DNA from 3 places in the Paenibacillus azoreducens genome. Region 3 is predicted to be linked to each of the others. Evidence: predicted binding sites of a transcription regulator. Region 3 holds the regulator's gene; each other region holds the start of a gene.
What was found. The regulator Rex, encoded in region 3, represses fermentation and respiration genes when NADH is low (regulators of the CRP and FNR family bind a similar motif). The targets are predictions, from matches to a motif close to TTGTGAAATATTTCACAA.

Region 1 (3,281 bases), 2.1 Mb from region 3:
GATCAGCTCGCCCATTTGCCAAGCGATTTGAGCCGTTGGAGGGTAAGGACGACCGGTTGGATCAAAGACAACGGCGCTGTCGCCGGCAACGAATACATCTTGATGGGAAGTGGATTGCAGGAATTCGTTAACGGTTGCGCGTCCGCGGTTCACTTCCAGACCGGATTCGCCAACAAGCGGGTTGCCTTGCACGCCGCCGGTCCATACAAACGTGTTCGTCACGATTTTTTGGCCGTCTTTCAGTTCTACGACATTGTTTTCCACGTTCGTGACAGGAAGTCCGGTCAGGAACTTGACGCCGCGGTTCTCAAGACTTGTCGTGGCGCGCTCGATCAGATGGTCAGGCAGTACCGGCAGGATTTTCGGACCGGCTTCTACCAGAAGCAATTTGATTTCGGCAGGGTTAACGCCGTATTTTTTGGTCAGGTTCGGCAGAACGTCAGCGATTTCGCCGACAAGCTCAACGCCGGTCAAGCCGCCGCCGCCGATCAGGATCGTTGCGTCAGCTTCGTCTTTTGTTTGCGCATAAGCTTTGATGCGTTCTTCGATATGGGAATGAATCCGTTTCGCGTCATCGGCGGACTTCAGCACCATGCTGTATTTGTCCAGCCCAGGAATGCCGAAGTAAGCGGTGATGCTGCCAAGGCCGACTACAAGTGCGTCGTAAGTCAGCTTGGAGCCGTCGGAAAGTTTTACTTCTTTATCTTCTACGGAGAAAGATTCAACCTTTGCGATTTTCAGATCGATATCTTTGCCTTTGAAGAGTTTGCCGAGAGGCATCGTAACTGCTTTTTCAGCCACGCTGCCTGCAGCCAGACGGTGAAGCTCAGTGATGATTTGATGGGTCGAAAATTGGTTCACCACAGTGACGCGCGCTTGTTCTTTGTCCATATACTTGCGCAGCGTCAGTGCAGAAAGAAGTCCACCATATCCTGCACCCAAAATGACAATATGTTTTGACATAGTTTTTCCTCCGTCCTTACTGGTAATTATTGAAAAAAATTATTTTTGTTCTTTAGCGCGTTCGGCAGAAACCTGGAGAAATGCATTCAAGAAGCGGAACATTTTTTGCGCTTGCGGATCTTTCAGCAATTTGAGCAGGCCAAAAACACCGATGACTTCTTGGCTCTCGTCGGCGCGGTCTTTAGCTTCAATAACGTTGGCTGCAAGATGTTTCGCGGATTTGATGACTGGAGAAGCGATTTCCGAGATAGCTCCGACCGTATCGCTTTTCAGTGTTTTGTCCGTTAGAGCGGCTTGGGCGAAATCATAAGACTTTGTCAATACATTCACAAGCTCAGTCAGCTTTGGAAGATTGTCGACCAGAGTCGTCAAGGATTCCTGAACCTCGGGCTTGAGCAGCTGGTCCAGCAAATCTTTTTGATCTTGACTGACAGGCACGTTTGCTTGTTCAGTCTTTACATCAGTAATTGTTTCTGACATGTCCATTTCTCCTTTGCGTAAGCAGCAATGCTTATATTTATTTAAAAAGGGCTGATAGACCCTTTTTGGGCAGAGGGGTCTACAAGCTTCAGACCTTCCTCGGGGATGAAAAAGGCCGTAATCTAAATCACCATTTCCTATGTTAGCATAACACTCTCCAAAAGGATAACGAGGCTTAGGCACAAATTGTGAAGTTTTACACATGTATACGTCTTTTTGGTCCAAAATTCTCTGATTTGCTTCATTTTTACGCCGAAATAGTGATAAAAACTATAGCGAAAACTCGAAAAACTGACGATTCTCCTCGCTAAATAGCAATTCTTCACCTAGCTTCTTCCAAATGCCGCCTCCCTATGCATCGTTTGCCTAAAAGATTGACACTTTAAGGCATCCCAGCTTGGCAAGCCTTCCAGATATACCCAAGAATTGCTACGCTGCTTGACTCCACCTGATGAATTGTTTTCCTAATATTAACTATATGCGCGTTTCCGTACTTTTCCAATATCCAATTTCGGATTTGTACATATCAATAGGCGATCAATCGGGCACGAAAAAACCGCTCTTCCTGCACGCGGGTGCTTGGCGAGAGCGGTTTGGATCATCCGCAATTAAGGTTGGTTCGGCGTCTGCGGCGTGATCGGGTCCGAATTCAGTGCGCCGGAAGCTTCAATGGTCCGATACTGCTTCAGCATAAAAATTCTCCAGCGGACGATCATGCCGAATGCCAGCAGGAAGAAAAGCGCGCCGGATTGCGGAATCGAAACATATTCATCAATCACTTGGTGGAGCACCGTGCGAACGATCAGAAGCACAAACAAAATAACGACGAAGCTCTTGGAGCGTTTGGCAAATATGTGGCCTTCGCTCACCTCGAATTTGGTGCTTCGGATCAGCGGATATGAAAACAAGAACCAGCCGACAAGGAAGGCGATCAAAGCCCAAAGAATGGGGACGCGTACAGCGGGCGCCACGAACATCAGAAAGCCTGTGGCCATGCCCATCGGCGGGATCAGTATTTTTTTAATGGTAACCGGTTTGTTGCTGGCCTTCAAACGTACAAAGATGACCGCAAGCGCCATAACCAGTGCCCCCACGGTGGATCCAATTTGAAGGAATGAGGGACTAATATGAGCCAAGTTCAAGACTCCTCTCCAAAAAAAGATGTAATTAATCACATATAACTATATTATATCACACCCACCAAGAAGTAAACTTGTGCTCCGTTTGAAGTCAAGTTGCCTGATTACCTGCGGTTTTCAGAGTTCATGCCATCCACAAACATCCTCAGTACATACCGAAAGCTCTCGTCCAATGGGATATCCATTTGAAAGCCGCCATGCTGCTCAAGCGTCGCAAATCCATGCAAAAGGCTGCGCAGACCGCGAATGGCATGCAGCGTCTCCTGTTCTCCAAGCCCGAAAGGTTCCATAATCCGGAGAAAGAGATCCAGCAGCTCCTGTTTGGCCTGGTCGAGTTCTTCATGCTGCAGCAGGTTTACCTTATAAAATGCTTCGTACAGCCCTGGTCGGGAGCGGGCAAACCGGAGGTATGCTTCGCATAGACTCAAAATGGCTTCATCACCGGATTTGCCAATAACGGCGTCGCGGGTTGTCTCGACGAGCAGATGCAGGCAGTAAACCGTCAGCGCTGCGCGCAGATCGGGCAGCCCCTTCACATGATTATACAGCGAAGGCGAGCGTACGTTTAATTTTTGCGCCAGAGCGGCCAGCGTAAGCGAGTCCAATCCCGATTCGTCGGCAAGCTCGGCGGCGGCAACCAGCAAGGTGTGGCGGTCAAGTCCTATTTTAGCCATAGGTTACTTCCCTCCTTTAAAAGCT
Region 2 (3,281 bases), 1.1 Mb from region 3:
GCGGATGGATATCGGCCGGCACAATGCGCTTGATAAACTCTATGGCTACTGTTTGAAACGGGATATTCCCATGAACGACAAAATCATTGTCTTCAGCGGCAGAATTTCTTCGGAAATCCTGCTTAAAGTCGCAAAGATCGGCTGCGGCATCATTCTCTCCAAGTCGGCGCCGACAGGGCTAGCGCTTGAGCTTGCGGAGAATTTGGGCATCACGGCCGTAGGTTTTGTCCGGGGAAGCAGCTGCAATGTGTATACTTATCCGCAGCGCATTATCGAATGCCGGAGAGATTAGTTCCAGGAATACAACAGATCCGGAGTAACCGGGTGCCTTAGGGCGCGGAAATGGAGTGAAGATCATGGAAACCAGAGATTATTATAAACGCACACTTCGGGATCTACGGATTTCCGTGACGGACCGCTGCAATTTCCGGTGCCGTTACTGCATGCCGGAAGAAATTTTTGGCCGGGAGTATCCTTTTTTAGCCCGTGACCATCTGCTGTCCGTCGATGAAACTGTCAGGCTGGCCGGAATATTTGCCGGACTAGGTGTGCAAAAAATGCGGATAACGGGCGGCGAGCCCATTCTGCGCAAGGAATTGCCGGAGATTATTGCGGGCATTGCCGGGATCAAAGAGGTAAAAGATATCGCCCTTACGACGAACGGAAGCCTGCTTGCCGGACAGGCCGGGAAGCTGCGCGAGGCCGGATTGATGCGCGTGGCGGTCAGCCTGGACGCTTTGGACGACGAAATCTTTATGCGGATGAACGGCGGCAAATCCCGCGTCAAGAAGGTGCTTGAGGGGATTGACGCAGCAGCGGAAGCGGGTTTGAAGGTAAAAGTGAACATGGTCGTGCAGAAGGGCGTTAATGAGCATGCGCTTTTGCCGATGGTCCGCTATTTCCGGGAAAAGGGCCATATTTTGCGCATGATTGAATATATGGATGTGGGTAATACCAACGGCTGGGATTGGAAGCAGGTCATCAGCAAAAAAGAGATGCTTGAGCGAATCGGGGCGGAATTCCCGCTTGAGCCGGTGGAGCCCAATTATCCAGGGGAAGTGGCTTCTCGATTCCGTTTCCTCGACGGCAAAGGCGAAATCGGCATTATTTCGTCCGTGAGCGACGCCTTTTGCTCCACATGCACGCGGGGGAGGCTCTCGGCCGACGGCATGCTTTATACCTGCCTGTTTGCAACCAAAGGCCATGATCTCCGTACACTGCTGCGTTCGGATGCGAGCGATGAAGAGATCGCGTTGCAAATCACGGATATTTGGGAGCAGCGCCATGACCGGTATTCGCTGGAACGCGAAGCGGCGAGGGAGGAACGAAGCGGGCAAGCCAAGGTGGAAATGTCCCGCATTGGCGGCTAATGACTCTTTGAACGTGAATATCATGTGAACAATCCTGGAATATTAATTATATTAAGTACATTTATTCACAATGTTGACAAAGTTAGAACGTATGTTATCATGTGATATGAAATGTTTTACAAACGTGTGGTGAAGTGGTTGTAGGTGTTGCAGCTGCTTTACTGATAACGAAAGCGCGTGATTGATCCCCCTATAGGAAACGGGTAGGGGTGTTAACCGGCACAGGTTTTTCTTTTCGTGTTCTGGCGGAAAGAAAGATTTGTGGCGGTTTTTTTGTGCTTGAGTAAACGCTTATGCAGTTTGTAGTTTCCATTGCTGCCATGCCGAAGCGGGTAAAATGGGCATGGCCGGCGCAAAAATGAAATGTTGATGGAGGAATGTAACATGTCGTCGTTTTACACACCCCAGCAAATCAGGGACATCGCCGTTGAAACCGGGGAGAAGAAGGCCAAATCCTCCCTTTCCACCGTTCTGGTTTTGGGATTTTTGGCCGGAGCGTTTATTGCTTTGGGTTTTTTGCTTGATATCCGCGTGATCGGTACGGCGCCGAAGGAGTGGGGGTCTGCTGCCGGATTTCTCGGGGCGGCGGTGTTTCCTGTTGGGCTGATCCTGACGATCCTTGCAGGCGGAGAGCTGTTGACGGGCAATATGATGACGCTTCCAATGGCATGGTTCGCGCGTAAAATCGGATTTGGTTCCGTGCTGAAAAACTGGGTGCTGGTTACGATTGCGAATTTTATCGGCTCCGTATTTGTCGCCTATTTTTTCGGTCATGTCGTAGGGCTTACTGAAGGAGCCTTCCTGGCCAAAACGTCAGCAATTGCAAACGCCAAAATCCAGGATTCGTTTGTGCAGGCATTCGTATCCGGCATCGGCTGCAACTGGCTGGTATGCCTTGCCGTATGGCTTGGGTATGGGGCGAAAGACTTTGCCGGTAAAATCGCCGGCATTTGGTTCCCGGTTATGGCTTTCGTTGCCATCGGCTTCCAGCACGTTGTTGCCAATATGTTCGTAATTCCCGCCGCTATTTTTGCCGGGGAAATGACCTGGGCAGAGTACTTCCCGAATTTCGCGGCCGTATTCCTGGGCAACATGATCGGGGGTTCGATCTTCGTGGCCGGCGCATATTTTATTTCTTACCGGCAGCCTGCCGGCGCCTCGGCTCTCTCCAAACCGCAGGAAAGTCAGAAATCCGCATAAAGCGACCGGGCGTCCAACTTCAAGGTCTGGATGAATTTCAGCACTGCCATGACAGCCGGCTCATCCTTGCTTTGCAGCAAGGAAAGATCCCGGCTGATCTTCATCCCCCGGATCGACAGTTCGCGAAGCTCGCCGCTTTCGAGCTCTTTGCGAACTACCCAGCGTGACAGCAAAGCGATGCCAAGACCGCAGGCAACGGCTTCTTTCACGCCCTGACTGCTGTTAAACACGAAGCTGCGCTTGACGGACAGGTTCCCATCCTGGATAAGCTTGTCGCTGTAAGCGCGCGTGCCGGAACCCGTTTCCCTCATGACCCACACTTGATCTTGAAGCCGGTTTATATCAACGCTTTTTTCAGCGGCCAGAGGATGATCCGGAGCCGAAATGAGAACCATTTCATCTTTCATAAAAGCCGTTACCTTAAGGTCTTTGGCATCGACTTTACCTTCAACCAGACCGATGTGGAACCGCCCGGCGCGGATATCATGCAAAATATTGTCCGTGTTGCTGATATGAACCTGGACATCCACAAGCGGATACTGATGGGCATACTCCGCGAGCACTCGCGGCAAAATATACTCCCCGATTGTAAAGCTCGCTCCCATATACAAGGAGCCGGTAACTTCATCCCGCAGCATATGAATGTCCGCTTTCGCTTCATCGTATAATGCCAAAATCTGCTGGGCTTTGCGGAATAATATTTCCCCGGCT
Region 3 (3,281 bases):
AGAACGGGCAGCTTTCTGCGCTGAGACAGCAGCTGCAGTCCTCCGGCCAAGAACGGGCCAGCGACTGGATTGCGGCAATCGATCGCATTAGCGAAGATTTGGTGGACGTGAAGGAAGATTGGGATAAGCTGAATGAACTTTTATTCGCTTTGCTTCCGGAGCGTAATGACGTTTCGCCAGGGGATGTAGGACAATACGTACTTCGCCTTCAACCTGCAAACAAACCGAAGGAATGGGATACGCTCAAAGCGCTCGAAAATCAGATTCATGTGAAAATCAGCGAAGCGGTGCGGCGCGGGGAGAAAATGCTGGCGGAATACAAAGAGGATGAAAGTGATTACAGCGCGGACAGCCTGATTACGGATTTAAGCGGCCTGTTCAAGGATTTGGCAGCGGCGCGCGACGACCTTCGCATCTTCATGAACTTGAATGACGAGACTGTCGTGTACTGGATGGAGGCAAGCAGCCATTTCCGGAGCAAATCGCTCCAGATGTATGCTGTACCGGTCGATGTCAGCAAACAGCTCAAGGAATTGTTTTTCGACAAGAAAAAAAGCATAGTTCTGACGTCTGCCACATTGTCTGTGGATAAATCTTTTCAGTACATGATTGATAACTTGGGGCTTCAAGAGGATCAGGAAAACGGAAGACTGGCTACCGTGATGCTTCCATCGCCATTCAATTACCGCGATCAGGCGCTCCTTGTGATCCCGCGCGATTTCCCAAGCGTTAAGGGGAGCGTAGGCGATGCGGTATTTGTAGATACTTTGGTGCAATCCCTTGCCGACGCCGCGCTGGCGACTCATGGACGAATGTTGGTGTTGTTTACTTCTTACAGGATGTTGCGTCAGGTGCACGAGCCTTTAAAAAATGCTTTGGCGAACAGTGACATTGCAGTGCTGGGCCAAGGCGTTGACAGCGGCAGCCGCACCAAGCTTATCCGCAGATTTCAAGACAGCAGCGCTTCGGTGCTGCTCGGAACGAGCAGTTTTTGGGAAGGGGTGGATATTCCCGGCGATGCTCTGACATGTCTGGCGATTGTAAGACTGCCGTTTCAGCCGCCAAACCATCCGCTCGTCGAAGCGAAAAGCGAGCTTCTGCAGCGTCAGAAAAAAAATCCGTTCATGAAGCTTTCCGTGCCGCAGGCAGTAATCCGCTTTAAACAAGGCTTTGGCCGACTCGTTCGCACGGCGAATGACCGCGGCATCGTCATTGTATACGATACGCGCGTTATCGAATCCTACTACGGGAAGTATTTTCTTTATTCCTTGCCTGGACCCAAAATGGAGCATATGAATACGGAAAAAATGGTTCCTCGTATATCCGAATGGCTTAAAAGTTCCGGAGTCCCCGCAAAGTAATCGAATAAGCTTCGAAGCCACACGTCACTCAGTACTTTTGCTCCGCAAAAGCGCCCCTCTTTGAGAGGCGTCGGACTTCTTTCCGATACTCTTTGTGAGGTTGTTTTAAGATAGTAGAAGTAAAACTCCGGGGGAAACGCATCCTAATATCGCAAGAAAAACATCCGCTAAAAGCGGTCTGTCTTCTTAGAAAGTACGACGATAGACGTTTTTCTAAGCATTGATAGATTAATTAAGCTGCTAAAAATAGGGGGAACAAGCATGAAATCGGAGAAAATATCCGAAGCAGTTGTTCGCAGATTGCCTGTATATTTAAGATATTTGAGCGACTTGCATAAACGGGAGGTCGCTACGGTTTCCTCCCAGGAACTTGGTCAGAGACTCGACCTCAATCCGGCGCAGATCCGTAAGGATCTGGCTTATTTCGGCGATTTTGGCCGGAAAGGCATCGGATATGATGTTTCGTATCTGATCGAAAAAATCCGCCACATCCTGAACCTGGATCAGCAGATCAACGCGGTGTTGGTCGGGGCAGGTAATTTGGGTCAAGCGCTTTCAAACTATAACTTTTACCTGAAGGAAAACATTAAAATTATTGCCGTATTTGATGAAAATCCGAAGAAGATCGGCAAACAAATCAATACGCTGACCGTTCAGCCGATGGAGGAGCTCCGCGAAACGATCAAAGCCCGCAATATCCGTATCGGGATCATTACGGTACCGGATGTCGAAGCGCAAAATGTGGCCGATATCCTGATCGAAGCCGGCATCGAAGCGATCCTGAACTTCGCGCCGGTCATCTTGAAAGCACCTGCGAACATTCGGATTCATCCGGCGGATTTCACTACGGATCTGCTCAGTTTGGCTTATTATTTGGATAACGGAAAGGACGATTCTGCTGATGACGGCGACAAATAGATGGATGATTAAAAACGGCAGCTTTGCGGTTGCGGATGGAGATAAGCCGGTTATTCAAGGCTGCATGGTCATTGAAGACGACCTTATCGTTTATGTGGGCGAGGAGACGCCTGAACTGGATGGCGATATACCCGTTATGGACGGGACCCATCTGTTTTTTATGCCGGGTATGATCAATACGCATGGGCATGCCGCAATGTCGCTGCTTCGCGGATATGGTGACGATCTGGCTTTGCAAATCTGGCTGCAGGAGAAAATGTGGCCGATGGAAGCCAAATTCACCTCATCGGACGTATATTGGGGCACCTCGCTGTCGGTGCTTGAAATGCTGAAAGGCGGCACGACAACCTTCCTGGATATGTACGACCATATGGATCAAGTAGCGAAGGTAACGGAAGAATCGGGAATCCGTGCATCCTTGATGCGCGGCGTTATCGGGCTCTGCCCGGAAGAGGTTCAGCGCCATAAGCTGAATGAAGCCATCCGATTTGCCCGCGACTGGCACGGTAAAGCAGGCGGACGGATTACGACGATGATTTCACCGCATGCGCCATATACTTGTCCTCCGGACTTTATTGAAAAATTCGTTCAGGCCGCTCATGACATGGATTTGCCGATGCATACCCATATGTCTGAAACCAAAGCCGAAGTCGAGCAAAATGTAACTGAATACGGTCTGCGTCCAGTTGCCCATCTGGAGAAACTCGGAGTGTTTTCCCGGCCATCGCTTGTTGCTCATGCCGTTCATTTGACGGATGAAGAAATCGAAATTTTGGCAAAAAACAAGGTAGCCGTATCCCATAACCCGGGCAGCAACCTGAAACTGGCAAGCGGCGTGGCACGCGTAACGGACATGCTGAAGGCTGGCGTGACTGTGTCGCTTGGAACAGACGGGGCGGCGAGCAATAATAACCTCGATATGTTCGAGGAAATGCGTCTCGCGGCATTGATCCATAAAGGAGTCTCCGGCGACCCGACGGCGATCCCGGCAGGGGAAGCATT

Region 1: L6442_RS02810 (helical membrane plugin domain-containing protein) is a predicted target of Rex. The motif match lies at 1,630-1,647, and genes of this name have one in related genera.
Region 2: L6442_RS07115 (formate/nitrite transporter family protein) is a predicted target of Rex. The motif match lies at 1,475-1,492, and genes of this name have one in related genera.

Annotation. Positions count from the first base shown of each region.
Region 1 covers NZ_AP025343.1:665,976-669,256, forward strand. The annotation lists gene L6442_RS02805 (NAD(P)/FAD-dependent oxidoreductase) at 1-963, opposite strand, end outside; gene L6442_RS02810 (helical membrane plugin domain-containing protein) at 1,003-1,443, opposite strand; gene L6442_RS02815 (CcdC family protein) at 2,052-2,579, opposite strand; gene L6442_RS02820 (TetR/AcrR family transcriptional regulator) at 2,687-3,256, opposite strand; gene L6442_RS02825 (MBL fold metallo-hydrolase) at 3,260-3,281, opposite strand, start outside.
Region 2 covers NZ_AP025343.1:1,681,316-1,684,596, forward strand. The annotation lists gene fdhD (formate dehydrogenase accessory sulfurtransferase FdhD) at 1-292, shown strand, start outside; gene moaA (GTP 3',8-cyclase MoaA) at 357-1,370, shown strand; gene L6442_RS07115 (formate/nitrite transporter family protein) at 1,755-2,570, shown strand; gene L6442_RS07120 (LysR family transcriptional regulator) at 2,555-3,281, opposite strand, start outside.
Region 3 covers NZ_AP025343.1:2,763,468-2,766,748, forward strand. The annotation lists gene dinG (ATP-dependent DNA helicase DinG) at 1-1,361, shown strand, start outside; gene L6442_RS11965 (redox-sensing transcriptional repressor Rex) at 1,623-2,279, shown strand; gene L6442_RS11970 (amidohydrolase) at 2,263-3,281, shown strand, end outside.